2 regions of the Oligella sp. HMSC05A10 genome follow, and region 1 is predicted to be linked to the other one. Evidence: predicted binding sites of a transcription regulator. Region 1 holds the regulator's gene; the other holds the start of a gene.

Evidence for each region. The regulator NrdR, encoded in region 1, represses ribonucleotide reductase genes. The targets are predictions, from matches to a motif close to CACNANATNTNGTG.
Region 2: a site for NrdR is predicted at 6,099-6,112, ahead of nrdA (class 1a ribonucleoside-diphosphate reductase subunit alpha). Genes of this name have one in related genera too.

Annotation. Positions count from the first base shown of each region.
Region 1 covers NZ_KV792907.1:1,719-17,568, forward strand. The annotation lists gene ribD (bifunctional diaminohydroxyphosphoribosylaminopyrimidine deaminase/5-amino-6-(5-phosphoribosylamino)uracil reductase RibD) at 1-698, opposite strand, end outside; gene nrdR (transcriptional regulator NrdR) at 682-1,176, opposite strand; gene glyA (serine hydroxymethyltransferase) at 1,244-2,488, opposite strand; gene HMPREF3144_RS04960 (YbhB/YbcL family Raf kinase inhibitor-like protein) at 2,594-3,226, opposite strand; gene tyrS (tyrosine--tRNA ligase) at 3,263-4,489, opposite strand; gene HMPREF3144_RS04970 (anhydro-N-acetylmuramic acid kinase) at 4,622-5,758, shown strand; gene erpA (iron-sulfur cluster insertion protein ErpA) at 5,782-6,144, opposite strand; gene HMPREF3144_RS04980 (DUF6776 family protein) at 6,282-7,025, opposite strand; gene argC (N-acetyl-gamma-glutamyl-phosphate reductase) at 7,027-8,085, opposite strand; gene rpsI (30S ribosomal protein S9) at 8,305-8,697, opposite strand; gene rplM (50S ribosomal protein L13) at 8,707-9,135, opposite strand; gene HMPREF3144_RS05000 (TRAP transporter substrate-binding protein) at 9,312-10,412, opposite strand; gene pmbA (metalloprotease PmbA) at 10,502-11,839, opposite strand; gene yjgA (ribosome biogenesis factor YjgA) at 11,948-12,496, shown strand; gene HMPREF3144_RS05015 (alpha/beta hydrolase) at 12,536-13,219, shown strand; gene HMPREF3144_RS05020 (bifunctional acetate--CoA ligase family protein/GNAT family N-acetyltransferase) at 13,321-15,804, opposite strand.
Region 2 covers NZ_KV792897.1:19,760-35,609, reverse strand. The annotation lists gene truA (tRNA pseudouridine(38-40) synthase TruA) at 1-374, shown strand, start outside; gene HMPREF3144_RS04625 (M48 family metallopeptidase) at 380-1,111, opposite strand; gene HMPREF3144_RS04620 (BPSS1780 family membrane protein) at 1,163-1,948, opposite strand; gene HMPREF3144_RS04615 (homoserine kinase) at 1,958-2,932, opposite strand; gene HMPREF3144_RS04610 (ClcB-like voltage-gated chloride channel protein) at 3,080-4,864, shown strand; gene dusA (tRNA dihydrouridine(20/20a) synthase DusA) at 4,871-5,914, shown strand; gene nrdA (class 1a ribonucleoside-diphosphate reductase subunit alpha) at 6,177-8,468, shown strand; gene nrdB (class Ia ribonucleoside-diphosphate reductase subunit beta) at 8,557-9,690, shown strand; gene yfaE (class I ribonucleotide reductase maintenance protein YfaE) at 9,687-10,010, shown strand; gene HMPREF3144_RS04585 (YihY family inner membrane protein) at 10,050-11,330, opposite strand; gene HMPREF3144_RS04580 (DUF2069 domain-containing protein) at 11,447-11,830, shown strand; gene HMPREF3144_RS04575 (protein adenylyltransferase SelO) at 11,850-13,319, shown strand; gene aroC (chorismate synthase) at 13,378-14,451, shown strand; gene HMPREF3144_RS04565 (Rid family detoxifying hydrolase) at 14,552-14,944, shown strand; gene recG (ATP-dependent DNA helicase RecG) at 15,029-15,850, shown strand, end outside.

The DNA.
Region 1 (15,850 bases):
GCTCGAATCGGTTGACGTGGTGTCTCTACTGCACGTACATTTAATAAAGGATCATCTGCCAACACCGTACCGATACCGGTTAAAACGACGCAACTACGGGCACGCCAATGCTGACCATCAGCACGCGCTGCTGCGGCAGTAATCCACTTCGACTCACCGTCGGCAAGGGCGACTTTAGCGTCCATGGAGCAAGCTATTTTGCTACGCAACCATGGGCGCTTAGTCACCATCCGCGAAATAAAGCCGGGGTTCAGCGCCAATGCTTCTTCTGCCAGGATACCACTACGCACCTCAATCCCCGCTTGCTGCATTTTGGTGATACTACGCCCAGCCACTAAGGGATTGGGATCACGCATCGCAATGACCACCCGAGCAGGCTGGCATGCAATCACCGCGTCCACACACGGTGGTGTACGACCATAGTGACTACATGGCTCCAGCGTCACGTAAAAAGTGGCGCCCCGTAACGCCTCCGCAGGCACTCGAGCCTTAGCATCTTTGATTGCCTGCACTTCCGCATGATCCTGACCGACCGCTTGGGTGCAGCCTTTACCCACCACCCGACCGTCTCGCACAATCAGACAGGCGACGCGAGGATTCGGTGAGGTAATATAAAGCGCAGAGTGAGCAAGTTGGATAGCCTCTCGCATCCATTGCTCATCTTGCTGTCGTAGCAGTGCCTCAGGACTTGGATTCATGATGCTTTAGTTTGGTGATGCCATGCTTTTGACCCTGCATCTCGCTAATGGCCTTAACAAATTCATCAATATGCTCAAAGCTCTGATAGACCGAAGCAAAACGCACATAAGCCACCTGATCCAGCTCCTTAAGCGTTTGCATCACCAGTTCACCCACGGTCTCAGTGCTAATTTCCTTTTCGCCCATATTAAAGACAGCATCCTGAATGACCTGCAGTGCATTCTCACGCGCCTCCGTGCTAACCGGCCGCTTACGTAAGGCCATATTCATACTGGCTTCAAGCTTTGATAAGTCAAACTCGATTCGTCTACCGTCGCGCTTAACTACCATCGGCATCACCTTTTCGACTCGTTCAAAGGTTGTGAATCGCTTTTCGCAATCAGGACAACGACGACGTCGACGAATCACTCTACCCTCGTCTTGCCAACGAGAGTCAACGACCTGAGTATCTGTCTTACCGCAAAAAGGACATTTCATAACTGTACAGAATCAGCTCACCTTGCGTTTTACCCCAAGATGAGCTGTATTAAAAGCTGCGAGTTGCTTATTTGTACACGGGGAACTTCGCCGTCAAGGCGTTAACCTTGGCGCGCACTTCCTCAAGGAAGGCCTCATCATGCGGATGCTCCAACACATCAGCGATCAGATTAGCCGTAAGCTCAGCTTCAGCCTCTTTAAAGCCGCGTGTCGTAATCGCAGGTGAACCAATACGAATACCACTGGTAACAAACGGTGTTTCTGGATCATTAGGAATGGCGTTTTTATTAACCGTAATATGCGCTTTACCTAAAGCCTCTTCGGCTACCTTACCAGTAATTCCCTTGCTACGTAAATCCACTAGCATCACATGGCTCTCGGTGCGGCCTGAGACGATACGTAGACCACGTGCAGTTAAGGTGTCGGCAAGTACCTTGGCGTTTTTAATTACCTGCTCGCCCCACGCCTTGAACTCAGGCGCCATCGCCTCCTTGAATGCAACCGCTTTACCAGCAATCACGTGCATCAATGGACCACCTTGAAGACCCGGGAAAATCGCTGAATTAATTTTTTTCTCATGCTCAGCTTTCATCATGATCACACCACCACGAGGACCACGTAGCGACTTGTGCGTTGTTGAGGTCACAAAGTCAGCGTGCGGTACGGGGTTAGGATACTGACCTGAAACCACTAAACCAGCGTAATGCGCAATATCTACCATAAAGTAGGCGCCACAATCCTTGGCGATTTTAGCCATGCGCTCAAAATCGATTTTTAAGGCATAGGCAGAGGCACCGCCCACAATCAATTTAGGCTTATGCTCTTGTGCTAAACGCTCAAGCTCATCGTAATCAATCTCTTCTTTATCATTTAGACCGTAATGCACAAAGTTGTAGAGCTTACCAGAGGCATTAACCGGCGCACCGTGCGTCAAGTGACCACCCTCAGCTAAGCTCATACCTAAAACGGTATCGCCCGGCTGTAGCACTGCCAAATAAACTCCCTGATTGGCTTGCGAACCTGAGTTAGGCTGAACGTTAGCCGCTTCAGCGCCAAAGAGCTGCTTTAAACGATCGATCGCTAATTGCTCAACAATATCGACATACTCACAACCACCATAGTAGCGCTTGCCAGGGTAACCCTCAGCGTATTTATTGGTTAATTGTGAGCCTTGAGCCTGCATCACCGCAGGGCTAGTGTAGTTTTCAGAAGCGATTAATTCGATATGCTGTTCCTGACGCTCATCCTCTTTTTGAATGGCTGCCCATAAATCTGGATCAACTTTATCCAAAGTATTGCTACGGTCAAACATTGATAAAACTCCTAATGATAGGTAAATAGGGTAAATGAATTTCAAACTATCATGAATCCCAGCGCAATGCGCTGAGATTCGCTATGCTGATGGCCTTAGATCCGCTTATTCAGCGGCCAAACGCGGGTTCAAGGTATAAGTGCCAGTGATTGTGTCTGAGGCCAAAATATGATTAGCCATCGCTTTTACCACATCGGCACATGTAAAATTACCCTCCAGCGGTAATTTTTCCACATCCAAGGCATAGAGGGTGAAATGGTAGTGATGAATTAGCGAGTCATTAAACGGTGGGCAAGGACCATCGTAACCAAAATAATCGCCCTTCATATCCGGGTCACTCGCAAACCAATCGGTGAAATTATTAATCGCATGACGCAAATCATTAGGCGCAGACGGACCGCCTTTACCCTTAGGCGTGACGGTTTTAGAATGTTCACCCTCTTTGATTTCAGTGGCATCTGCCGGAATATCAATTAAGGCCCAATGATAAAACTCCACTCGCGGTAAGTCTGCCGGCACCTCGCGATCCAATTGATTAACATCATCCGCTTTGCTCGGCACATCCGTATCCACACAAACCATCACAAAGGACTTGGTCCCGGCAGGTGCATCAGTCCAACTAAAGTGAGGATTGATATTGGAGGATAAGGCAATATTAGACTGCTTATCCATTTTGCCAAAGGCAAAACGCGTATCAATCGGCTGATTAGGTTGAATGGATTGACTACTTAACTTCATAACACACCTCCAAATATGATGGCTTGATTGCTCGTACTACTTAATTGTCACACGCGCAAACTTACGCTTACCAACCTGTACCACGTAGGTACCAGCAGCTAATTGCAGTGCTCGATCTTCGATACGTTGACCGTCGATACGTACCCCACCCTGCTGAATATTACGCGTGGCCTCAGAACCTGAACTCGCTAAACCGGCATCACGTAAAACGTGAACAATGGATAAAGGCCCATTTGCTAATTCAACCTCCGGCATCTCATCCGGAATCTGACCGTCACGGAAACGTGCCTCAAACTTTTGTAAGGCACTGTCAGCGGCAGCTGCATTGTGGAAGCGCGTGATGATTTCCTGCGCTAGCATCACCTTGAAATCACGTGGATTACGACCATTTTCGGTCTCTTTGCGGTAAGCCTCAATCTGCTCCAGACTCAGACGTGACAATAAAACATAATAGCGCCACATCAACTCATCTGAGATTGACATGATTTTACCGAACATACTATCGGCATCCTCAGTAATACCAATGTAGTTATGCTTAGACTTAGACATTTTCTCAACCCCGTCCAAGCCCTCGAGTAGCGGCATTGTCAGCACACACTGCGACTCCTGCCCAAACTCTCGCTGTAAATCACGACCGACTAATAAATTAAACTTCTGGTCAGTACCGCCTAATTCAATATCACTCTTAAGCTGCACTGAGTCAAAGCCCTGTAATAAGGGATAGATAAACTCATGAATAGAAATCGGCACACCGCCCTTATAGCGCTTGGTAAAGTCATCACGCTCCAACATGCGGGCGACAGTGTAACGTGATGCTAAGGAAATCATATCGCGTGAAGATAGATTATCACACCACTCTGAGTTATATCGAATCTCGGTACGCTCTGGATCCAAGATAAGCGAGGCTTGCTCATAATAAGTCTTAGCATTCAGCTGAATCTGCTCTTTGGTAAGTGGTGGACGTGTGGTATCACGACCACTCGGATCACCAATCGTCGCCGTAAAATCACCGATCAGGAAAATCACTTGGTGACCCAAATCCTGTAATTGGCGCATTTTATTAAGCACTACCGTATGACCTAAGTGAATATCCGGTGCAGTCGGGTCTAAGCCTAGTTTAATCCGTAGCGGCACGCCTGTATCCTTGCTACGTTGCATTTTCTGCATCAACTCGCTTTCGACTAACAGCTCATCACAGCCACGCAACACCGTGCGCATGTCGTCTTTTACTTCTTGGCTGATCTGAATTTCTTGCTCAGACATGGATAAATAAACTCCAAAACGTTTATAGATGTACAAATTTTCAGTGACAAAGGACCGTCATGGCACTTTGTCTATTATGTGCTAAATTATACCCTTTATTATGCGGGATTATTGCTTCCCAAGGCGCATTTTATGAACCGACAGTCATCTTATTTTATCGGCATCATGTCCGGCACCAGTACGGATGGGGTGGATGCTTCATTGATTCGAATAGAGCCCACGGCAGAGCAAACCGTGCAATTGATCAATACGAGCAGCATTGATATTCCACTGAGTTTGAGAGAGATTATTTTAAGGTTAAATCAAAGTGGTCCAGATGAGCTACGTATTGCGGCTGAGGTCTCCTTGGAACTTGCTCGCTTATATGCCGAGGTAACGCAAACTATTTTATTGGAAAATGGCTTAGTCGCTGAGGAGATTAATGCGCTAGGGATTCACGGTCAAACCGTGCGCCATCGTCCCGAGCACGGCTACAGCATTCAGCTAAATGCCCCAGCCTTGGTGGCTGAGCTTACAGGCATTGATGTGATTGCTGACTTCAGAAGCCGGGATATTGCTGCCGGTGGTCAAGGTGCACCACTGATTCCGGCCTTTCACCACGCCATTTTCCACGATAAGCATAAAGCGCGTGCACTCTTAAACATCGGCGGCATTAGCAACCTCAGCCTACTGCACCCGGCACAGGCCACCACTGGTTTCGATTGCGGCCCAGGCAATATGCTGCTGGATTATTGGTGCCAAAAGCACTTAGGACAACGCTTTGACAAGGACGGTCGCTGGGCCGCACAGGGTGAAATCAATCAGACAATGCTGAACTTTTTCTTAAGTAGCGAAGCTTGGCTGCAAGCGGCACCGCCTAAATCCACTGGCCGCGATTTATTTAATGGTACGTGGTTAGAGCAGAAGCTAGCGGCTTTTTTTGAACTCAATCCCACCGTGCATTCCTACAAAGCGGAGGATATTCAAGCCACCCTCACTGCCTTTACCGTTAGCTGCATTGTGGATAGTTTAACCCGCTATGCCAGTGACACCGAAGAGCTCATTGTCTTTGGCGGCGGCGCAGCGAATCCGGAAATTATGCGTCAATTGGCCCGCGCCTTACCCTATTCGGTACTGCGGAGTGATGCCTTAGGCATAGCTACGCAAGCGATGGAGTCCACCGCCTTTGCTTGGCTTGCATGGGCTTTTAGGGAGCGTCTACCCGTATGCACACCTGAAATGACAGGAGCCCGCCACGCAAGCGTAGCAGGCTCCCTCTATCCAGCATAAGTCAGCGCTGTGGCGACTAGGGATTAAATTGAAAAAGACGAACCGCAACCGCAGGTGGTTGCGGCATTCGGATTACGAATCACGAACTGCGCACCCTCAATATCCTCTTTGTAGTCGATCTCAGCCCCAAATAAATACTGGAAGCTCATCGGATCCACTAATAGGGTGACACCGTTTTTATTGATTTGTGTGTCTTCCTCATCCACATCTTCATCAAAGGTAAAGCCATACTGGAAACCTGAACAGCCACCGCCCTGCACAAACACGCGTAGCTTTAAGTCAGGGTTACCCTCGTCAATTAATAAATCGCGCACCTTGTCAGCAGCGGCATCTGTAAAAACTAATGGGCTACTAGGTGCTTGTAAATCTACCTGTTCAATACTCATATCTTGCTCCAATGCGCTATTTTCTTGCGCATAAAATCAATGCGTTACTAATTCTACCACAGGGTCGATAAGGTCCCCGCTATACCCACTATCACTATAGTGGTTTTAATATTAAAATATCTTTAAAATACAATCACTTATAATGAGATCGTCTTGCTTAGCTTAACACTCTTGCCCTCTAGCACCTTCAGTGTAATCTCCTTGGGCGTAAAGCCAAATGGGATCGCCAATAAGCCTTCGCGACGCTGAATGCGACTAAAGTTAAGCTCTAAGATGGGGCTCATTTGAGCGCTTTTCAAGTCAGCCCCCTTGGTCTCGGCGCCTGCTTGAGCAATGCTACCGATTAAGGATCCGCTGTCTGATGAAGTCGCAACGCTCGGCACCACCTCGGGATACAACGTGATAGTCTGTGGTTTGCCATCACGTTCACCCTGCGCAGTGAATTGCAAACGACCCACAAAGGGTTGCTGCAAACCGCGCCCGCTGACGGAGAGCATCAGCTTAAAACTAATATAGCGCCCCTCTTGCTGCGCCTCAAAGGCTCGTAGGCTGATAGCGCCATCAGGCCCGGCTGGAATCATCTCCTCATAAAAGGCTAATTCGCCATTTAGCCGCGTGAGCTCGTCATTCAACCTAACAATTTCACGGCTATATTGAGCAATCATCGCATTATCCAAGAGTGCCTTGGCCTTTTGCTCATTATACTGATGCTCAAGCGCCTGCAAATTAATCGTCGCTTGCTCATTTGCTTGCTGAAATCGCTCTTCTAAGCTGAGCTGCAACTGATCCAATTCACGCAAATGCTCTGCCCGCTGTTGGTAGAAGGTTAAGCCACCACCAATCGCCACACCCAGCAGCAATAAAAAGACGCGCGCCAACATACTATGGCAGTACCGCTACAAATTCCAGACCCTCAGATTCAGGCAAGCCAAACATCAAGTTCATATTTTGGACCGCTTGACCTGCTGCACCTTTCACCAGATTATCCTGCACTACTAAAATAATCAGGGTATCACCATCACCCGGGCGTGATAGCGCAATGCGTAGGTTATTTGAGGCACGCACGCTACGCGTTTCGGGTAGACTGCCGGCAGGCATCACATCCACAAAACGTTCGCCAGCATAGCGCGCTTCAAACAGCGCTTGAAAATCCATCGCTCTCGCCTCAGGCTTAATACGCACATAAATGGTCGAAAACATGCCACGTATCATCGGCACCAAATGCGGCACAAAGGTCAGACCTACGGGCGCACCAGCAAGCTGCTGCAACTGCTCACTGATTTCAGGGTGGTGGCGATGGCCGCTCACGCCATAAGCCTTAAAGTTATCACCCGCCTCAGAGAGTAAATTAGCGACTGAGGCGCCACGCCCAGCGCCCGACACACCGGATTTACAGTCAGCAATAATCCCATCCAGTTCGATAAGACCTTGCTCTAATAAGGGGGCCAAACCTAGAATCACGGTAGTCGGATAACAACCGGGATTACCAATGATCTTAGCGTTTTTGATTCGCTCACGATTGATCTCAACTAAGCCATAAACACTGTCATTTTTCAACAGCTCGGGGCAGCGATGTGGCAGCTTATACCATGCTTCAAACACTGCGGTATCCTGTAAGCGGAAGTCGGCCGCTAAATCAATCACCCTGACGCCAGCTGCTAACAACTCCTCAGCTTGAGACATGGCCACGCCATGGGGCGTCGCAAAAAACACCACATCGCATTGATTTAAGGCCGCATTTTCTGGCGTCACAAAGCGTAAATCCACCTTGCCGCGCAGGCTCGGAAACATATCTGCTACTGCCACGCCCTCTTCGCTGCGGGACGTAATGGCTTTTAATTCCACCTGCGGATGTTGCGACAAAATACGCAACAACTCCACGCCTGTGTAGCCTGTACCACCGACAATGCCAACGTTGATTTTCTGATGAGCCGCCGTCATAAAATTCCTGTCCTGTAATCTAAAAAATAAGCGCCTATACACTGGTAGACACTACTATGATTTGATCCCTTCATTGTAAAGGATCGCTAAGACTAAGTCGTGAGGATTCGCTCAGTTGGGCTAAAAGCGCTACCATACCACATTAAACGCCACCCATAAAAAAACCGCCACCCAATACAGGTAGCGGCTCTTTGCTGTAGCAAATCGATAAACGTAAAATTAACGCTTAGAGAACTGCTTACGACGACGTGCGCCGCGTAGACCAACCTTTTTACGCTCAACAGCACGTGCATCACGAGTAACAAAACCAGCTTTAGAAAGCTCAGGCTTTAAAGAGGCATCGTAGTCAATTAATGCGCGTGTAATACCGTGACGAACCGCACCCGCTTGACCGCTCTCACCACCGCCGTGAACGTTAACCTGGATATCGAAGCTCTCCAACATATCCAATAAAGCTAATGGCTGACGAGAAATCATACGACCAGTTTCGCGACCGAAGTACTCCTCAAGCGACTTACCGTTAACAACGATATTACCAGAACCTTTTTTCAAGAAAACACGAGCAACCGAGGTTTTGCGACGACCCGTGCCATAATTCCAATCACCAATCATGACTTATCCTTAAATATCAAGCTGTTGAGGTTGCTGGGCAGTATGAGGGTGCTCAGGACCTGCATATACCTTGAGTTTTTTGAACATAGCGTAACCTAAAGGACCCTTAGGTAACATGCCTTTAACTGCTTTTTCTAAGGCACGACCAGGGAAACGCTCCTGCATCTTGCGGAAGTTCGTCTCACGGATACCGCCTGGATAACCAGTGTGATGATAGTACTTCTTATCTTCAAACTTAGCGCCGGTAACTACAACATCGGCTGCGTTGATGATCACGATGTAATCGCCTGTGTCAACGTGAGGGGTATACTCGGGCTTATGCTTACCGCGCAAACGGCGTGCAACTTCGCTGGCTACACGTCCTAAAACCTTGCCCTTTGCATCGATAACATACCAGTCACGTTTGACTTCATGGGGTTTTGCCACAAAAGTCTTCATGATTTTTTTATCCTTAAAAGTTAAAAAGCTCATGCTCGCCATGCCATTATTAAACACTTGGCAGTACAAGCTGAGTAAGCCGACTATAATAACATAAATTATTTTTTTATAAAACAAAAAACGCTAAAGGAAATGATATCAACCCCTTAGCGTTGTTTTTATACAGAATCTGCGCTTTAGCTTAAGCGATTAATCGCATAGGCAAGGAAGCGTGTATAGGAGGTCTCTAGCACGTTAAACCAAGGCGCTACCGAGTTGCGGTAAGCCATGTAGTCATCATGTAAGCGCTTAAACATCTCATCTTTTTCTGAGTACTCTTTGTAGAGCTCAGCCGTGGCTTTATAAGCCGCTTCCAAGATATCGCGCGGAAACTCTCTTAAAATAGCACCCTCAGCAATTAAATTACGGAGTGAGGTGGCGTTATTAAAGTCATAAATTGCCAACATATCATTGGTAGCACGGAAAGAGGCTGTCTCAAGTACCGCTTTATACACTTCTGGTAACTTCTCGTATTCGTCTTTGTTGGTATAAAGTGAAACGGCTGGACCACCCTCCCAGAAACCCGGGTAGTAGTAATACGGCGCTACCTTAACAAAGCCTAATTTCTCATCATCAAACGGGCCCACGAATTCCACCGCATCCAAGGTACCCTTTTCAAGTGCAGGGTACACATCACCACCCGCTAACTGCTGTGGTACCACACCGATTTTAGATAAGACTTCACCCGCAAAGCCGGCGGTGCGCATCTTAACACCCTTAAGGTCGTCTAAGGACTTAATCTCTTTACGGAACCAACCACCCATCTGAGCACCGGTATTACCTAAGGGGAAGTTAACCACGTTAACCTCGGCAAAAAGCTCCCGTAGCAGTTTCATGCCATTACCCTCAATTAACCAAGCGGTCATCTGACGAGCTGTCAAACCAAAAGGTACGGCGGTATCAAAACAGTAGGCAGGCTTTTTACCAAAGTAGTAGTAACCACATGTGTGACCACATTGAACCGTGCCATTAGAAACTGCATCCAACACCTCAAAGGCTGGCACAATCTCACCCGCTGGGAATACATCAATTTGGAACTTACCGTCCGTCATCTTGTTGACGTACTCGGAGAAACGAGTCGCTGCACCGTATAAAGCAGGCAAGTTACGAGGGAAACTGGTGGCCATACGCCAACGTACCGTAGGACCATCTTGTGCAATAACGGGTGCCGTCACGGTAGCTGCACCGGCCGCTGCCACACCTAAACCAGCTTTTTTCAGAAACGAACGTCTTTCCATAAATCAGAACTCCTATTAAAAATATGCGAAATATGCTAGCACAAATTATTGACTTGTACCTTAGCGATTTACCCTACTTTTAGGCTCCCTTAGGCACCGGCAACCGCCATCTGCTCAATCAGTACGGAACCACTGGTTTTAGCGCCACGCGTGATTTGATCTGCGCCAACGGCCTGTATTTGCTGAAACATCTCCCGTAGGTTACCAGCAATGGTAATTTCCTGCACAGGATACTGGATTTCACCGTTTTCCACCCAATAACCAAAGGCGCCACGGGAGTAATCACCGGTCACATAATTCACCCCTCGGCCAATTAACTCGGTGAGCAATAAACCCCGATCCATTTTCTTTAATAATGCGGCTAAGCTGTCTTCAGGCTGGGTCAAGCTCGATTGCATAATCAAATTATGCGATCCGCCCGCATTGCCAGTAGTGCGCATGCCTAATTTACGCGCACTGTAGCTTGACAGCAAATAGCCCTGCAAAATACCGTCTTTAAGCAAATCACGCGCCGTCGTGGCAACCCCCTCATTATCGAAGGTGCCACTACCCATGGCACCCAAAATAAAGGGATCCTCATGGATAGTAAGATGCGAGGGCATCAACTCAGTGCCTAAGGAATCGAGTAAAAAGCTACTTTTACGATACAGCAGACCACCGCTGATAGCCTGCGCCAAATGCCCGATTAAACCAATGGCTAGCGGAGCCTCATAAATCACTGGATAGCGCCCTGTGGGTAGCTTACGCGCATTTAAACGCTTGACCGTGCGCTGCGCTGCTATCTCACCCACCTGTTGGGGCGATTGCAAACGCTCTGGATAGCGATTTGCGGTATACCAATAATCACGCTGCATGCCGTCACCCTTGCCGGCAATCACAGTAGCGGAAATACCGTGCTGACTATACTGATAACCACCCATAAAGCCCGCACTATTAGCCATCACAAAACGACCGCTACCGGTATTAACCTGCGCCCCCTCACTATTCGTGATTTTGTCACTCGATGCGAGTGCCGCTTCTTCTGCCTGCAAGGCCAATTCCGTGGCGCTACTAGGATCAATATCCCACGGCTTATAAAGTTGCAGATCACGAAAATCCGTCGCTAAGTCCTGCGGGTCCGGTAGTCCAGCAGCCTCATCCTCTGCGGTATAACGAGCGATATTCCAGGCGGCAGCAACCGTTTCTGCCAAAGCCTTATCACTCAAATCCGAGGTGGAGGCCGAACCGCGCGCCTTACCACGATAAACCATCACCCCTAAGGAACGATCGCGGGTACGCTCAATGGTTTCTACTTGCCCCTGACGCACGCCCACCACTAAACCAGCCGATTCGGACACGCCTGCGGACGCATCACTGGCCCCCAATTCTTTGGCTTTGGCTAAGGCCTTTTGTACAATTAACTCAAAATCTGAACTGCTAACACTCATTAAAAATCAACTACCTTGTAAATAGGATGGATGGTTTTTTACCAATCAATTTAGCTCTCAGGCTATCATATACGACTGACACGTTTTTATAAACCTTTTAATACCTCTATGACAATAGAATCCGAGCACAACAACGACCCAAGCTTCGATGACAACGGCTATGACGGCCCTAGTAAGTCGCAGGTTAAGCGTGAACTACATGCCATTGTTGATTTAACCAAGGAATTAATTGAGCTCTCTGTGGATAGAATACGTCAACTCCCACTGGAGGAGGAAATGACGCGCGCCTTGGAGCAAGCAAAAAGTTTCAAAAGCCATGGCGCTAAGCGACGCCAGACGCATTATGCCGCAAAGCTCTTGCGCCAAGCCGATCTGGAGACGATTAAAACGTTGTTGCACACCTGGAAGCATGGTTCCAAGGAGCAAAATGATCATTTCCATCGATTAGAATTAATGCGTGAGCGCTTAATTGAAAGCGATGAGGAGGTGACGAAGTTTATCGAACAATACCCACAGCTTGATATTCAAGCCCTCCGCAGTGTGGTGCGTGCCGCTCGCAAGGAGCAGGCGCAAAACGCTCAGCTAAGCGAGAATCAAACACCACAACGTAAGCAATACCGAGCTTTATTCCAATTTCTCAAGGACGTGATAGAGTAAAACCTCTTACGCCTCACCCTAGATTAAGGAAGTGTTTTTATGAGTCAAGAACTGTTAAATTGTATTGAGTTAATTCATCCTAAAAAGGATGCCGCACCCACCCACAGCGTGATTTGGATGCATGGTTTAGGGGCTAATGCACATGACTTTGTGCCAGTACCGCCCTACTTTCGCTTACCGGAGGCCTTAAACATCCGCTTTGTATTCCCCAATGCGCCCTCCATTCCCGTCACTATCAATAACGGCTATGTGATGCCTGCGTGGTACGATCTCCTCACCATGGATATTGGTGGTGTGCGCGAAGATGAAACGGGCATTCGCAAGTCAATTGAGGATATTAATGCCTTGATCGAGCGTGAAATTGAACGTGGTATTCCTTCTGAAAACATTTTCTTGGCGGGCTTTTCACAGGGTTGCGCTATGGCGCTAGCGACTGGCCTACGTTATCCTAAAAAGCTTGGCGGCGTAATCGGCCTCTCAGGCTATCTGCCATTGCTCGAACAAACGGCTGAGGAGCGTCATGCGGCCAATCAAAACACGCCGATTTTAATGGTGCATGGCTCCCTTGACCCAGTGGTGCAAATGGCGCGCGGCGAACAAAGTCGCGATCAACTGCGTGAATGGGGTTATGAGGTAGAATGGCATGATTACCCGATGCAACACGAGGTTTGCGCCGAAGAAATTCGCGACATTAACGACTTCTTGAGCGCCCACGCGAACTAAGCTGAACTACATGATTAAACCTGCTTATCGTATGAATAAGCAGGTTTTTTTATCGCCCCTCGCCGCTCCTCACGACAGCGAGCCCCCTAAGAGCTAATGAGCTACTCCGTGCGCTGCTTAAAAGGCATCCATACTCGACGTACGCTGTGATCTTCCGGGTCAGGATCATTTATCATGCCCAAGCCAGTCATTAGACTCAACATCGCTTTGTTATTGCTAAGCACAATACCCTCCAGATACTCCAAGCCCTGCTGTCGACCTAGCTCGATTAGCTTTGACATCAGCGAATGCCCCAAACGACGGCGCTGCCAATCGTCCGAAATAACTAGGGCATACTCAGCACCGACCCCGTCGTTATTACGTAAATAGTGGGCTAAACCGATAATGACCTCTTGCGGCAGGCCGCGATTCGCTGGATTAGGCACCTCGGTAGTCGCCACTAGGGCTAGCTCTTTGTCATAATCCACATAGGTATAGCGCGTTAGCATTTTTGGCGTTAATTCACTCATCATTGACACAAAGCGCATATAACGCGAGCTGTCGGATAAGCTGCGAATAAAGTTTTGTAGCGCTTCGGCATCTTCTGGACGAATCGGTCGCAAGGTCCACGGTATACCGTCCTGAAACACCTTATGCTCAACCAAATAATGAGGATAAGGATGGATCGCCAAATGTTGGTAGCGACTTTCGACAGTCTTCGCTTGTGGCTCCGCCGTAAGACTGATCTTGGCACTATCGGCAATGAGATTATTTAACCCTAAAGCAATAGGATTAATTTCCATCGTTTCAATATCTGGGTGCTCGCTCACCAAATCACTGACGATTTCAAGCAGCTTTTGCAACTTAACAAAATGATGTTCTTCTGCATAAAAATGCAATTCTAAACGCCAAAAACGACTACGCTCAATGAGTTGCGCTGCCAAAAACGCATTTAAGGGTGGCAAATCTTGCCCATGATCATGCTCTGAAATACGCACCTCATGCTTACCCTCACCAAAATAAATCCATGGCCCGAAAATCGGATCTCGCTTGACCATCACACGCGCAAAAGGAGCCTCATCGTCAATTTCCTCACGATGCTCGTCCATCTCATCCGCCCACAGCATATCGACATTGTAGCTACGGAAAATACTGCGTATCTCTTCTAAACTGAGCGCCGTCCGACCCTCAGCCCGCGCCTTATCAATAAGTGTTTGCACCGCCTCTTTATCTGGTTCTGTGTTGACCAATAAGGGAATCCGCACCTGCTGTAATAGCTGCTGGTTATAGTGATAGGCATTAATCGTATTAAAACCAAAAAACGCAGTTTCCGGATTTCTAAAGGCTGGCGTACCCGCTTCATCCATAATCTGCCTTAAGGGATGCATAATCTCTTCACCAAAGAGCGTGGTAAATATCGGCTTGGGTGCTTTAGGCGCATACTCCGCCAAGCCGCGCACGATTTCCTCCATATCGCTCGCCTCATCGGGCGCTAAAATCAGCATCACCGCATCAATCGCCGGATCGTCAACCAATATTTTTAAGGCAGCCACTAAACTACTACTGCTAAATGGCTTATACCCGATGACCGGATTAGTCGTAATCGAACCGGGACCCAAATGCACCGCTAAAGTATGCTGTGTGTCTGGTGATAAATAGCCAAGGCGTGCCGCCTCACCGGCTGAACCCAAGACATCCCAAAGTAACTGCGTCTGTGCACGGCCATTACCTAAAATAGCTAAGCGACCACCTTTAGGCTTACGAATATGGTTAACGGTCTTCAGGGCCGAGAAAAGCTCCAGAATATAATTGGCTCGCACCGCACCAGAGCGCCTAACGGCCGCATCAAACACCACGTCCTCACCCAACAGCTCGCTATCCATACGCCCCGCACGGAATACCACCACCGGTTTAACCGCCGCTGCTGCCCTTAAGGCGCTGAGTAAAGCACGTCCTTGAGTTAACTTATCCAAATACAACACGATGCTGCTGGTGTAAGTGTCGCCCGCCAAGTACTCAATGATCTCCGCTAAGCTCACCCCTGGGACCTCGCCCGTGGACACCGCTGTCGACACACCGACACCGGACTCGGCAGCCCAGTCTAAGACAGACATTAAAATCATCCGTGACTGTGAGACAACCGCCACCTTACCGCGATGCACTAAGGGGATACGACTAAAATTCAGCCCCTGCATCGGACGCTGCACACCGAAGCTACGTGGTCCCAACAAGAGGCATTGATGCTCCTGGGCCCAGGCCTTAATCCTAGGCGCTAAGCTAAGCGCATCGGCATCGATATCGGTATAGGGCAGGATAATTAAGGCTTTAGGCCGTCTTTTGGACAGTAGTTGTAGCGCTAGCTCAACTTTTTTAGAGGCTAAGCAGATTAAGGCAAGATCAGGAGCCTCCAAGGTATCATCCGGCGTGTCCGCCCGCAGACTGGTGCCGACATTTACCACCTCTTGCTGTGAGGCTATATCCCAGCGGTGCCACTCAACCTGGCGCCGGGAGCGACCTGCAATGTACTTAGAGAGGGGCAAATCAATATCACTAATCACCAAAATGGAGCTAGGATCAAATAAGGCGGCTAGTCGATGTTTATACATAAGAATAATGTCAGCTAATTGGCGATAAGGGAGCAACTCAAGCTCA
Region 2 (15,850 bases), on a different contig from region 1:
ATCTAGTGGGTACGCATGATTTCAGTAGTTTTCGTTCTTCAGAGTGTCAGGCGCATTCGCCGATCCGTACCATTTATGATTTAAGTATTCGTCAACAGGGTCATTTATTTATCTTTACAGTTCGGGGTGACGGGTTTTTACATCATATGGTGCGAAATATTGTTGGTTCTCTCGTCTATGTCGGTAAGGGAAAATATCAACCCGAGTATATGGCTGAAATTCTGGCGCATCGCGCACGTAAATACGCTGCCCCCACCTTTATGGCGGATGGTTTGTATTTAGCCCATATTGCCTATCCAAACCATTCGGGCATTAATCACTTAATGCCCGAATTAACACTCGCTGAAAGTCTGAACTACTTACTGAATGCGTAGTTTGCTTAGTTGCTCTTATCCATACGATCCGCACGCGCCGATGGGTTAGGGTGTGAGGCGAAAATGCTGGAGTTATTGCCACCTAGGGCGGCCAGCTTACGTAGCGCAGACACAGCCGGCTCCTTGCCTTTGCCATGCGCTTTTAAGACTTTAAGCCCGTAGGCGTCAGCTTCATACTCATGGGCTTGAGAGTATTGCGCATTGATTAGCTGATGACCTAATCGACCGATGGCGCCACTTGATAGGGCAGCGACTGGCGAACCACTGGAAGCAACCGCTTGTAGTGCTGCTGAGCTCAGTAATTGGGTGCGAGCTTGCTGCTTAGAGTGACCATGCACCACATGCCCGACCTCATGCCCAATGACATAAAGCAATTCATCATCCGTCATTTTATCCATCAGACCACTATAGACGCGGATACCGCCATTTGGCAGGGCAAAGGCATTAATTTCAGGAGTCACATAGACCTTATAATTTAACTGATGACCGCTATCGCTTTTAAGATTACGTGTGATGCGATTTAAGCGCTTAGTATAGGGGCTGGAGGCAGAAGCCACCTTGTTTTCACCGTCCAGTTTTTGTTGGGTACGCACTCCTAAAGCTCGGATTTCACCATCGTCAATCGAAGCTGCGCTAGCCAAGGTACCAGCGGCACCAATCATACCGGCAATATCCATCCCTTGGCAGGCTGTTAAGCTAAGACTAATGGCGGCTGCTGCTAGTAGCTTTTTAGTCATGATTGTATTTCCTCAGTCAATTGAATTCAGATTAATAGCGCTTTCACTAAACTAAGCGCTTTGATATATTTGTTTGTAACTAATATACATGGCACAGTAAAGGCTCATTAGTAGTGATATTAAAATTAGTTGCAGTATAAATGCAAGAAAAGCACCGACTGCGCCAAACGACATTGCAACAAAAATTAAATTCCATATCACATAGCCACCAAGCAAAGCGGGTAGGCCTAACATGACAAAGGCGCCTAAATTACGCATCACGCCGATCACAGAAAAGACAATAGATTTTACAACTTCAGTGCCATTCCATAAAATTAATGAAGGGACAAACCAGTAGACTAGGGTGATCAGTAGCGAATAAACGATCATCACCACGATAGCAAAGACATTTATCGAGCTGGCGATAGCAGCATACGACTCCTCGGTAATCTCGGCTGCGGTGAGCGCATCGATGAGATGCGACATCTCACTTTCTTTAATCAAAGCGGGGGTGAAAAACATATTTAGGATGATAAAGATCACCCCATAGACAAAACCTGCCACTAGCAACGGCTTCAGGATGTTACCCTGCTTAAAAACATCAACTAGCTCATTTAGACTAAAGCGCTTTCCTGCGTTGATATGATGGCAACATAACAAAATAAAAGCGACATATAGCGGCTGCACCAAGGCCACACTAAATAAACCAAAAAGCCCTAGTAGCTGGATGCTAAAGATCGTATTTAAATGCCAGATAAAGGCAAGTAATAGAAAAAACGCAGGGCGCTTTTTGAAAATAGCAAAGCCCTTGAGAAGCCAGTCGAAACCGGCGCTTGCTGGAAGTCTTAATGCTTGCATTAACAGTCCTTAGCGGGTGGGTAAAGGCGGAATTTCGCCATCGGTACGAGCTTTAAGGATGCGCTCAAAGTGTGTAGGATCGTGTGGTTTTAAGCTTTGCGCTGGGCGTGGCAGATAGAAATCATAGAGTCTAGAAGTCCAAAATCTCAGTGCTGCTGCTCGTAGTGCAACTGGCCACAAGGCTCGCTCTGCATCGGTAAAGGACCGACCCTGGTGATAGCTATTAAGCCAAGCCTCCACTAACTCAGGTATTAATTCACCACTTTCGCGCTCAATACACCAGTCATTAACCGCAACGGCGACATCAAACAACCAGCGATCGACCCCAGCAAAATAAAAATCAATCACACCGCCTAAACTGGGGTGCTCGTAAGTGCCGTCAAATAAGACATTATCGCGGAACAGGTCACAGTGACAGGGACCTCCGGGCATTTGACGCCATGCATAGTCGCTTTGTATCTCAATCTGTTCGGCTAATGATTTTTCATATAAATCCTGTTGTGCAGGGCTAAGAAATTCTTTGATTTTTGGATAAGTCTCTTGCCACCAGCTTAAGCCACGTAAATTAGGCTGGTTTAAGGGTAGGTCATAGGCGGCAATATGCTGTCTAGCCTGAGCACGTGCCACAATTTCACAATGCCTAGCGCTGGGATGCGCTTCCCAACCACCGTTGAGACGCACCACAATACACATCGGCTTACCCTCAAACAAGCCCCAAATGGTACCGTCACGACGCTTTTGTGGCATCGGTACCGCCTGCTTTTTGAGCCCAAGACCATACATCAAATCCAAGTAGAAGGGGATTTGCTCCTGTGTCAGTACTTCAAAAATGGTCAGTACATACTCGCCCTGGGTGGTGCTCAAAAAGTAATTGGTATTTTCAATGCCGGCCGTGATGCCTTGCATTGACACAAACTCACCTAAATCATAATCTTGTAAAATCTTCTGAGCAGCTTCAGGAGATACGGGAGTAAAAACAGCCATAGAGTTAATTTAATCTTATAAAATGGAAAATGCTTAGTAAAATAATGACTTTAGGGTGATTTTACCAGTCTATGCTGCGAAATCCTAATCAAGGCCAGCCTCGTACCCTAGATTTATTGTTTATTTTACTCACAATTAGCAAGCGCAATGATAAAGCGACGTTTAAATTATCTTCGTCGACGCCTAAGTAGTCGTCCTGTCTTTCACAGCCAAGCCATCTTATTGTTTTGGGCCTTATTGATGGGGGTGATCGGCGCCTTGGCCACCTTATTGTTTTTTCAAGGGGTTAAACTCTTACAGTGGTTGATGGTGGGTAGGAGTGGCAGCATTAGTGATATCGTCAGTCAATACAGTACCTGGCAGACCTTGCTTTATCCAAGTCTTGCGGGTTTAGTTGGTGGCTTGTTGTTAACTTGGTCGGCTCGGATTAAGACTGACACCAACTCCGACTACATGGAGGCGGTTGCGCTTGGCGATGGTCGTCTTTCAATTAAGCAAGGCGTTTTGCGTATTCTGTCCTCCCTGACCGTGATCACCTCTGGCTTTTCCATCGGTCGTGAGGGACCGATGATTCATATGGGCTCCATGATTTCCTCGGCCATTGGTCGTTTTTTCTTTATGGATGCCAAGCAATTACGCTTAATTGTTGCATGCGGCGCAGCCGGTGCTGTGTCTGCCGCCTACCATACGCCCATTGCTGGGGCCTTATTTGTGGCAGAGATTGTGGTCGGTAGCATGTCCATGGTGATCGTTGCGCCTTTATTATTAGCTGCCATGACGGCCCATCTGACAACACGTTATTTCGGTAGTCATTATTTAGCCTATGAGGTGAATTTAGAAATTTCCTTAAGCGCTGAACTATTAATTGCTGCTGTGCTGGTCGGTTTATTAGGTGGGATCTTATCGCCACTTTTTTTAAAAACCTTGGACTGGGCTAAAAAGGGTTTCAAAATTATCCCCTTACCATTGCCACTTCGCATGAGTTTAGCCGGTTTAGTGGTCGGCGTCTTTTTACTTTACGATCCTCGTCTGGCGGGTAATGGTGATTCGATTGTTTCTACCTTAATTCATGGAGCCGATTGGAACTGGCAGTTATTAGCCATGTTTTTATTCTTAAAAGTGGCGGCGACCTTAGTTTCCGTCGGCTCTGGTGCGGTCGGCGGGGTGATTACACCAATTATGTTTATCGGTGCAGCTGTCGCCTTGTTAAGCCTTAACACGGCGATGCTTGTCTTTCCCGAATTGCATTATTACAGTCCGGTTTTTGTGATTCTCGGTATGGGGGCATTTTTATCCGCTGCTTCCAGTGCGCCTTTAATGGCCATTATTATGATGGTGGAGATGTCTTATAACCAATCCTTAGTGGTGCCGGTGGTTTTTGCATGCGTTAGCGCTGCTTTTCTAGCACGTCGCATCAAAGGATTAGTGATGTTTAACGTCACCACGAACCGCGAAGAGGATATCCGCTTACGTCATCGCTTGAGTAATGTCCGCATTGAGCAACTGATTAACAAAAAGCCTGAAAATGTGATTCATGCCGATACGCTGGTGGGTGAAGCCATTGATTTATTTACTGAACTCAGTGTGCGTTATCTTTATGTGATTAATGATAAAAATGAATTTTTAGGTGTTCTGGCGCATAAAGACATTACCCGTAGCCTCTTAGGTGCCTTAAATCTAGAGGAGCCTATCCCTGCGCATTTAATCTCACGCACCTATTTGGAGCCTTTACATTTGCGAATGACCTTAGATGAAGTGCAGGACGCTTTCGTCACTTATAATGGTGAGCGTTTACCGGTATTGGATTTTGCCGATCCGCCGCATTTGATGGGTGTGGTTTATAAATCCGAAGTGCTACGTCGCTATAGTGAGATAAAAAAATCCATCGATAAAAGTAGTGAAGTCAAAATGAATCCCTTTATACGTGCCTAGTTTTTGATGAGTAATTGTATTTTAAACACTGTCGCTCAGCAGTCATTGTATGAGTCGGCCGCTAAGCCTTGGCGCTTATCCATCGCACCGATGTTGGATGTGAGCGATAGGCATGCGCGTTTTTTCTATCGTTTATTAGCGCCTAAGGCCTTACTTTATACTGAGATGGTAACTACCGGTGCCTTAGTTTATGGCGATGTGGCCAGGCATTTACAGTTTAATCAAGAAGAGCATCCGGTGGCCTTACAATTAGGTGGCAGTGAGCGCACAGATTTAGTGCATTCTGCAAAGCTCGGTGCGGCATGGGGCTATGATGAAATTAATTTGAATTGTGGCTGTCCCTCGGAGCGGGTACAAAAGGGTGCCTTTGGTGCTTGTTTGATGGCAGAGAGTGAGTTAGTGGCGGACTGTCTCAAGGCCATGCAGGATGCAGTCAGCATACCGGTGACAGTAAAGCACCGCTTGGGCCTGGATTACAGTGAGGATTATGGCTTTGTACGTGATTTCGTCGGCACCTTAATCCAAAAAAGCGCAACTCGCGTATTTATTGTGCATGCACGTAATGCCGTGTTAAAGGGATTATCACCCAAGGATAATCGTGATATCCCACCTTTACGCTATCAATGGGTGGCTCAGCTAAAGCAGGATTTTCCCGAGGCCCGCTTTATTTTAAATGGTGGTCTGAGTGAAGTGGCACAGATGTTTGAGCAAGCACAACGCTTTGAGGGCATTATGGTCGGGCGTGCAGCGTGGCATGAACCTTATCGCATTGGCGAAATCAGTCGCTTGCTATGGCCGGATATCGACCATCCTGATACCGATAGCCTGATTCAAAGCATGTATGACTATGCCGTGAGGCAGCATGCGGCAGGGGTGCCACTACGATTTGTGTTCAAGCCCTTACTTGGTCTATTTAATGGTCAAAAAGGGGCTAAATTATGGCGTCGAACCTTATCAGATGCGAGTCTGCTTAAAAAAGCGGATCCAAATTTGTTGTTAAAGACTTACGCTGAGTTCAAAAAACACAGCAGTTTTTTTGCTCAAACTTAAACTAATTAGTTGATAGTGCAGCGCAAAAGGCGTAGCCACCTGTGCTTAGCACTCCTTAAATTGTATTCGCAAAAAGTCAAGCATTTAGGCTGTTAAAATTTAAATTCTTTAGCACTTAATTTCACTTGATTTTGCTGTGCTTTTATCATCTAATACTACATATTGTTTTTGAAAAACATATTTTCACTATATATAGGTTTTTTGGCTTTGCTTGGCACAGATGCGAAGTAAGTCCAAAAGGCCCATTTTTAAGGGTTGGCTCATGAATAAATCTCTTTTGGTGACCAAGCGAGACGGTCGTCAGGAAGCGCTTGATCTCGATAAAATCCACCGTGTCTTAGATTGGGCTGCCGAGGGCTTGGATAATGTCTCAGTTTCTCAGGTAGAGTTACGTTCGCAAATTCAGTTTTATGATGGTATTAAAACTGAGCATATTCACGAAACCATTATTAAAGCTGCCGCTGATTTAATCTCCGAGGAAACACCAGATTATCAGTTTTTAGCTGCTCGTTTAGCCATTTTCCACTTGCGCAAAAAGGCCTATGGTCAGTTTGAACCACCGCGATTGTATGAGCATGTACAAAGGATGGTTGCGGATAATCGTTACGATGCACACTTGCTAGAGGACTATAGCGAGGCGGAATTTGATGAAATGGATTCCTTTTTGGTGCATGGGCGCGACTTAAACTTTGCTTATGCGGCAGTGAATCAGTTACAGGGTAAGTATTTAGTACAGAATCGCGTGACTGGCGAGATCTTCGAAAGTCCACAGTTTTTGTATGTGCTAGTGGCTGCTTGCTTATTTTCAAAATACCCTAAAAGCACGCGGCTACAGTATGTTAAAGACTTCTATGATGCCATTTCCACCTTTAAAATTTCTTTGCCGACGCCCATTATGGCCGGGGTGCGTACACCCACACGTCAATTCAGTTCATGCGTCTTAATTGAATGTGACGATAGTCTGGACTCAATTAATGCCACCAGTGCCGCCATCGTACGCTATGTGTCTCAGCGTGCCGGTATTGGTATTAATGCCGGACGTATACGTGCGGTGGGTAGTGCGATTCGTGGTGGTGAAGCCCAGCATACCGGTTGTATCCCGTTTTATAAGCACTTCCAAACAGCGGTTAAATGTTGTTCTCAGGGAGGGGTGCGTGGTGGTGCGGCGACCTTATTCTACCCAATGTGGCATTTAGAGGTTGAGTCCTTATTAGTACTTAAAAATAACCGTGGGGTTGAGGAAAACCGCGTGCGCCATATGGATTACGGTGTACAGATTAACCGTTTACTCTATCAACGTCTGATTAAAGGTGGCAATATCACCTTATTCTCACCCTCGGATGTACCAGGCTTATATGATACCTTCTTTGCCGATCAGGATGAGTTTGAACGCTTATATGTACAGTACGAACAGGATGAGTCAATTCGTAAGCGTTCGGTTAAAGCTGCCGACTTATTCTCCCTAATGATGCAAGAGCGGGCTGGTACGGGTCGTATTTATATTCAAAACGTTGACCATTGTAATACGCATAGCCCGTTTAATCCGCAGGTGGCACCGGTGCGTCAATCGAATTTATGCTTAGAGATTGCGTTACCGACCAAGCCTTTAGATGATATTAATGATGAAAAGGGCGAGATTGCGTTATGTACGCTATCTGCCTTTAACTTGGGTGCGCTTGAGTCTCTAGATGAATTAGAGCATTTAGCGGATTTGATTGTACGTGCCTTAGATGCTTTACTAGACTATCAAGACTATCCAATTAAAGCGGCGAAAATTGCCACCATGAATCGTCGTACTCTGGGTGTCGGCGTGATTAACTTTGCATATTATTTAGCTAAGAACGGCGCTCGCTACTCCGACGGCAGTGGTAATGCCTTAACTCATCGTACCTTTGAAGCCATTCAGTACTATTTGTTAAAGGCATCAATGAATTTATCTAAGGAATTTGGTCCTTGCTTAGCCTTTAATGAAACAAGCTATGCCGAAGGCATTTTGCCTATTGATACTTATAAAAAGGATATTGACGCATTCTGCCAAGAGCCTTTACATTTGGATTGGGAATCTTTGCGCGAAGAAATTAAAACTCACGGTTTGCGTAACTCAACCTTAACTGCCTTGATGCCTTCAGAAACCTCAAGTCAGATTTCTAATGCCACTAACGGGATTGAACCACCGCGCGGACTGATTACGATTAAGGCTTCCAAAGACGGTGTGTTACGTCAAGTGGTACCGGAATATCGTCGCTTAAAGCATCAATACGAGACCTTATGGCAAATGCCATCCAATGATGGCTACCTACGTTTAGTCGGTATTATGCAGAAGTTTGTCGATCAAGCCATTTCTGCTAACACTAACTATGACCCGTCACGTTTTGCTGGTGGTCGTGTGCCCATGAGTGAATTATTAAAGGATTTACTCAATGCGTATAAATACGGTCTCAAAACCTTGTACTACCATAACACGCGCGACGGTGCACAAGATGATCAAGGTGATTTAGTCACGATGAGCGGTGCTGAAGACGACGATTGCGCAAGCGGTGCGTGCAAAATTTAATCTGCTTCATTCATAAACGGCACTTAAACTGACAGCTTTTAGCTAAGGCTTCTTTAAGTGCCTCCACTAGTTTTTTATTCGAGTTTTTATGCTATATAGTACCTTTAATGAAACCCCCAATAATGCGCTTTTAGAACCGATGTTTTTCGGTCAGAGTGTGAATGTGGCGCGCTACGATCAGCAAAAATTTGAGGTGTTTGAAAAGCTCATTGAAAAGCAATTATCTTTCTTCTGGCGTCCGGAAGAAGTCGATGTCTCACAGGATAGAATTGATTATGCAAATTTGCCTGAGCATGAAAAGCATATATTTATTTCTAATTTAAAGTATCAAACTTTGCTTGACTCCATTCAAGGCCGTAGTCCAAATGTGGCCTTCTTGCCGATTGTGTCGCTACCGGAGTTAGAGACGTGGATTGAGACGTGGTCATTCTCTGAAACCATTCACTCTCGTTCCTATACCCATATTATTCGTAATATCATCAATGATCCATCCGTGGTATTTGATGGTATTGTCAGCAATGAGCATATTTTAGAGCGTGCGCGTGATATCTCGAAGTACTATGATGATTTAATCCGCACTGTGTCCTTATATCAACTCTTTGGTGAGGGTACGCATACGCTAAATGGCAAGCAGGAGACCATCAGTCTTAGAGAGCTTAAGAAAAAGCTTTATCTCTGCCTCATGTCGGTCAATATTTTAGAAGCCATTCGTTTCTATGTGAGCTTTGCTTGCTCCTTTGCCTTTGCCGAAAGAAAACTGATGGAGGGAAATGCAAAGATTATTAAACTAATCGCACGTGATGAGGCCCTGCATCTGGTGAGCACCCAGCATATGCTGAACTTAATGCGGAGTGGTCAAGACGATCCGGAAATGGTCGATATTGCTAAAGAACTTGAGCAGGAATGCTTTCAAATGTTCAAAGACTCGGCCGAACAGGAAAAGGAATGGGCTGCTTATTTATTTAAGGACGGCTCAATGATTGGTCTAAACCGCGATATTTTATGTAAGTACGTGGAGTACATTACCAATACACGTATGATGGCGGTGGGTCTTCAACCTGCCTTTGAAGGCGCTACCCAAAACCCCATTCCTTGGATTAATGCTTGGTTATCCTCGGATAATGTACAGGTAGCCCCACAAGAGGTAGAAATCAGTTCCTACCTTATCGGTCAAATTGATGCTGAAATTAACCCAGACGACTTATCAGGCTTTGAGTTATGAGTCGAGTCTATACATGGGACGGTAGCTTTGAGCTTTTAAGCGGTGAGACCATGCTTGAGGGTCTAGAACGTCAAGGCTATGTGGTTGAGTATCAATGTCGAGCAGGTTACTGCGGCTCATGTCGTACCCCCTTAGTTGATGGTCAGGTGGAGTACCTCATTGAGCCCTTGGCTTACATCAATCCGGATGAGGTACTGCCTTGTTGCTGCCGCCCAGCACCGGAGGCGAGGGTGGATGTTGAGGTCTTAACAAATAACCGCAATCATAGCGATGAGGCAAACTCAGAGGCGTGGGATGAGTCGCTAGTTAAGCTCTTCTAAGCTAACAGCCCGGAACAATTGTGTTCCGGGCTGATGTTTTTAATAGATCGCACTGACGGGTACGTCTTCATTATCAATCGTCTTTTGTACCGCTGCGTAGATACGTTCATCACTCAGCACCTGCGCCATATTTTTATCGAATAAAAAGCAGTCAATTAAGGGTTTTAGCGACTGCTGATCGCTACAGACCAAGGCCCATACCCCTTCTTTACTATCAGTACCGCGCATCACATAGCCTAAATCGGCTAAGGCCTCCAGTACATTGTGAATATTCAAATAGTTACTTGGAATCATCGCCATCAGTTGGGATTCGCTAAGTCCGGGTTGCTGCTGTCTGGTTTCATTCAGGGCACGGATGACTTTGATAGCAAGCAGTAGCCGGGCGCCAGAATGGCTATCCTTAGCAATCACACCACGACGGATTTGCGGCATCAAAGAAACAATATAGGCGCCCAACAATAATACCAGCCAAGACATATAAACCCAGATCAAAAAGATTGGCAAAATAGCAAAGGCACCATAAATCAGGGTATAGGTCGGGAAATAGCTAAGGTAAAGGGTAAAGCCGTTGCGCATTATTTCAAAGATTATGGCGGCAAAAAAACCACCCACCATCGCATCGCGGAATTTAATACGACGATTAGGCACCACCAAATAAAATAAACTCATTAAAAAACCAGAGAAGATAACGGGCACAATAAAGCTAATTAAGCTTTTCAAAAAGGAGAAGCCTGCCACCATCGTTTGTTGTAAAAACATGGCACTAGCCCACAAACTAAGCGCTAAGGCAAAAGGCCCTACCGATAAAATCGCCCAAAATACTAAAATGCGCTGAAATAGTGGACGTGGCTTTTTGATTTGGAAAATCTGATTTAAGGCATCCTCAATGGTCATCATCAACAAAATGGAGGTGACAAATAAAAATATGGTACCAATGGCTGTCAACCGGGTTGCCGCATCAGCAAAACTATTTAGGTAGGATAGGACTTGATTAGAAATGCTCTCAGGGAACAGACTACGACTTAAAAACTCATCCAAATAAAACTTAAAGTCATTAAAAATTGGAAAGGCCGTAAATAAAGCCAGTACCACCGCTAATAAAGGCACGGCTGAGGTTATGGAGGTGTAAGAGAGGCTGGCAGCCTTGCTCGTTAAGCCCTCATTGAGTAAGCGAGAAAGCGCAAGCAGCAATACGTCTTTATAAAAGCGCCAATCCCCGCGAGAGTCGCGCTGATTCATAATAAAAATACTGTCATCGGAAAAGCTTTCTTCAGCCGCTGGTGGTTGGGGCGTGTTCTTTTCCATCGCAGGTAAACTCATGGTTTCTTCTCTAGTAGGTGTGATTTAGTTGATGGCGGATAATTTATTTAAGCCGCCGCTCACGCAGCCTAAAAATATAGCATACAATAGGCTATCAGTATAACCGTCTTAGCCTTATGAGCACGATACCTTTAAACCCACATTATCGATATATCGCCTTTATCGGCACGGCCTTATTATTTATACTTTGTGTGCTTTGGGAGTGGATCCTAAGTCCAGTTGAGCCGGGCGGCACATTACTAGTGCTAAAGGCCTTACCGTTATTATTTCCATTGTATGGTTTATGGCGCGGTAGCTTATACACGATGCAGTGGACTTCCATGATGATTTTACTTTATCTGATGGAGGGAGTAGTACGCTGGATGAGTGATACCACGACACTGTCGCAGCAGCTAGCCTTAGTTGAAACCTTATTGGCGATGATCGTATTTTTTGCCACGATCATGTATGTACGACCGGCCAAGCGTGTGGCCAAACAGCGCAAAAGAGCGGGTCAATAGCAGTGCTTAGGATACATTTATGAAGTCACTAAAAGTTTCTAATTCCTTTGCCGAATTGTCACCCGAGTTCTATACCCGGCTTAAGATGCAGGGTCTGCAACATGAGGTGCAGCTAGTGCATGTTAACCCCTGGGTGGCAAGCCGTTTAGGCATTGATGAGACAATTTGGCAGAGCCAGGAGTTTCTTGAAGTCATGTCGGGTCAGCGTGATTTACCTGGCGGTGTTACGCTAGCGGCGGTTTATAGCGGCCACCAATTTGGCGTCTGGGCAGGTCAGTTAGGCGACGGTCGAGCACATTTACTGGGAGCCTTAGCCTGCGCATCGGGTGGTACGCCCTTAGAGATTCAGTTAAAAGGCGCTGGTTTAACACCGTATTCACGCATGGGCGATGGGCGAGCCGTCTTACGTTCCAGTATTCGTGAGTATTTAGCAAGCGCTGCGATGGATGGTTTAAACATACCCACCACCTTGGCCTTATCCATTACTCATTCGCAGGATCGGGTGCGCCGTGAGGGTATTGAGACAGCAGCTATCGTCTCACGGGTCGCTCCTAGCTTTATACGTTTTGGCTCATTCCAGCATTGGTACGCTAATCAACGTCCGGACTTGTTGCAGGAGCTGCTAGACTATGTGTGCGCTCACTTTTTTGTTGATGAATTACAAGCGAGCTATGCCAATCCAAAGGATAAGATCTTAGATTTTCTGGATCTAGTCACCCAAAAAACCGCCCATTTGATGGCGCATTGGCAAAGCGTCGGTTTTGTGCATGGGGTAATGAACACGGATAATATGTCCATCTTAGGGCTGACCATTGATTATGGTCCCTATGGCTTTATGGAGAATTTTTATCCAAATTGGGTCATTAATCATAGTGATCAGGGAGGGCGCTACGCCTTTGCCCAACAGGTCAATATCGCATTATGGAATCTGCATCAACTGGCTATTTCATTTTCTATTTTGGGCCTGTCAGAAGCTGATTTAAGAGAGGTGTTAGCACGCTATGAATCGTATTTCTATGATAAATACTTTGAAATACATGCTCAAAAACTCGGTCTAAAGCAAATTACTAAGGCTGATGAGGATCTCTTTAATGATTTTTGGCGTTTAATAGCAAGCCAGGCCAGTGATTTTACCCTCAGTTTTAGACGCTTGGCTGCCATTGATCGTGATGAAGCTGCTTGGCTTGCGCTATTTCCCCAAGCGGCAGAGGCAAAGGCTTGGCTACAGCGCTATAGGGCACGACTAAAGCTAGATAATCTTAGCATTGAAGCGCGTCAAGCCATGATGAATCGCATTAATCCACTCTATACCCTAAGAACCTATATGGCTCAAGAAGTGATTGATGATGTGCAAAATGGCTCCTTCGAACTGATTGATTTTATGATTCGAATTTTACAAAATCCCTACATTGCGCATCCGGGTGCAGAGCGTTATGCGGAGCCGACGCCTATTGAAAAACAAAATAGCTTCCTGAGTTGTTCATCTTAATAGGTAGCGATCTTCAGTATAATCAAATATTCAAGTTAATTTTTGCATAGGAAGTTGCATGGCTGGTAACACACTTGGTCGTTTTTTTGCAGTTACTAATTTTGGAGAATCACATGGTCCGGCCATTGGTTGTGTGATTGATGGTTGCCCGCCGGGTGTCGCACTAAGCGAAGCAGATATTCAGCATGACTTAGACCGTCGACGCCCCGGTACTTCACGGCATGTGACACAACGCCAAGAGCCCGATAGGGTAGAGATACTCTCTGGTGTTTATGAGGGTAAAACCACAGGTACCCCCATTGCTTTACTGATCCGTAATCAGGATCAACGCAGCAAGGACTATGCCAATATCACGGATCGCTTCCGACCTGGCCATGCTGATTATAGTTATTGGCATAAATACGGCATTCGTGATCCCCGTGGTGGCGGTCGTTCTTCAGCTCGTCTAACAGCGCCTACCGTGGCAGCCGGTGCCATTGCAAAAAAGTGCTTGGCGCTACGCTACGGCACACAGGTGCGTGCTTATATGAGTCAATTAGGTCCGATCCAAATTCCTTTCCAAAGTTGGGATGAAGTGGCTAAAAACTCATTTTTTGCGCCGAATGCCGAGATTATTCCTGAATTGGAAAGTTTTATGGATCAGTTACGGCGCGATGGTGATTCTATCGGTGCCCGCATTGAGGTGGTAGCTTCCGGGGTGCCTGCGGGTTTGGGTGAGCCCATTTATGATCGTTTAGATGCCGATATAGCCCATGCCATGATGGGACTCAATGCTGTTAAGGCAGTCGCAATTGGCGCTGGTTTTGATTGTGTGAGTCAACGTGGCTCTGAACATGGTGATGAGATCACACCAACGGGTTTTTTATCCAATCATGCCGGCGGTATTTTAGGCGGTATTTCAAGTGGTCAGGATATTACGGTATCGCTTGCAATTAAGCCTACCTCTAGCATTCGTATTGAGCGTCGCTCGGTAACAACTGCCAATGAGCCTATTCAAGTTCAGACCTTAGGTCGACATGATCCCTGTGTCGGTATTAGAGCGGCACCGATTGCAGAGGCATTACTCGCTATTATTTTAATGGATCATAGTTTGCGTCAAGCAGCTTATCAAGAATATAAAGGCCTTGAATAGCAAATTTTGATATCATTTTGCTAATAAAAACTAATTATCTATAGTGTATCTCTATTTATAATTACTTCCCTTATTTTTAACACAAGGTATAGGAACTCCTATGAGTAAAGAAGTCGTATTTACGGATAAAGCCCCAGCCGCACTCGGTCCATACTCGCAAGCAGTTAGCAGCAGTGCAAATTCTATCGTCTTTATTTCTGGCCAGTTAGGTCTAAATCCGGAAACGGGTGAATTAGTGTCAGCCCAGTTTGAAGAGCAGGTAAGACAGGCCATGAGCAATTTAAGCGCTGTGATTGAAGCGGCGGGTGCTAGCATGGAGGATATTCTACGTGTTGGTCTTTATCTAACTGACCTAAATAATTTCGGTATTGTCAATAGTGTGATGCAGGAGTTATTTCCCGAGCCATATCCTGCGCGCTCTACCATTGAAGTGTCCGCTTTACCCAAGGGGGCGCAATTCGAAATTGACGCTGTGCTAGCGCTCAACAAGTAGTTGCTACCGAGCACATAGAGGTGCTTGCTACGCTAACATGCGTTTTACTAAGTGCCTTTATTCAGCATAGGAAAGCACCTCAGCATGGCCCCCAGTAACAAGTCTAGCCTAAGCGCCACCGAGCAAAAACTGCACAAGCTCGGCTTGGTGGAGCCGATGGACTTTGTTTTGCACATGCCTTTACGCTATGAGGATCATAGTCGTATTCATAAGATAGCAGAATTAGCCCCAGGGATGCATGCGCAGCTTGAAGGCACCATCAGCTCAGTACGGGTAGTGCACCATGGACGCCGCCAATTAACGGCGCTGTTTAAGGATCAAAGCGGTAGCATCCAACTGCGTTGGTTGCATTTTTACCCCAGCCAAAAAGCTGCCCTTGAAAAAAAAGGACTCCTTCGCATTCGTGGTGAGGTGCGCGGTAGCTATCAATGGGGCTTAGAAATGGTGCATCCTAAATTATTAAAAGCAGGGGAGAGCTTAAAAAACAATTTAGTTCCTATTTATCCTACGACCGAGGGTCTTAGCCAAGAGGTACTTAGTGCCGCTATCCATAAGCACTTAAAAAGCTGCGTCTTGGAAGACACTTTGTCAGCTGACATCCGTGAGCGTTTTGATTTAATGGAAATTAATCAGGCCTTGCAATTGTTACATGAACCCCCTTTAGGGACAGCGATTGAATCGTTGCAGCTACGCTATCACCCAGCCTGGGAGCGTTTAAAATTTGATGAAATGCTGGCCCAACAAATCGCCATGTATTTAGCGCGTCAGCGGCGTAGTGCCTTGAAGGCACATGCACTTTCAAGCCTCAAAGGTCCTTTATATCAGCAGGTGCTAGCGCGTTTTTCTTATTCATTAACCGCTGCCCAAGAGCGCGTCTTGGCTGAGATTGAAAACGATCTGAGTCGA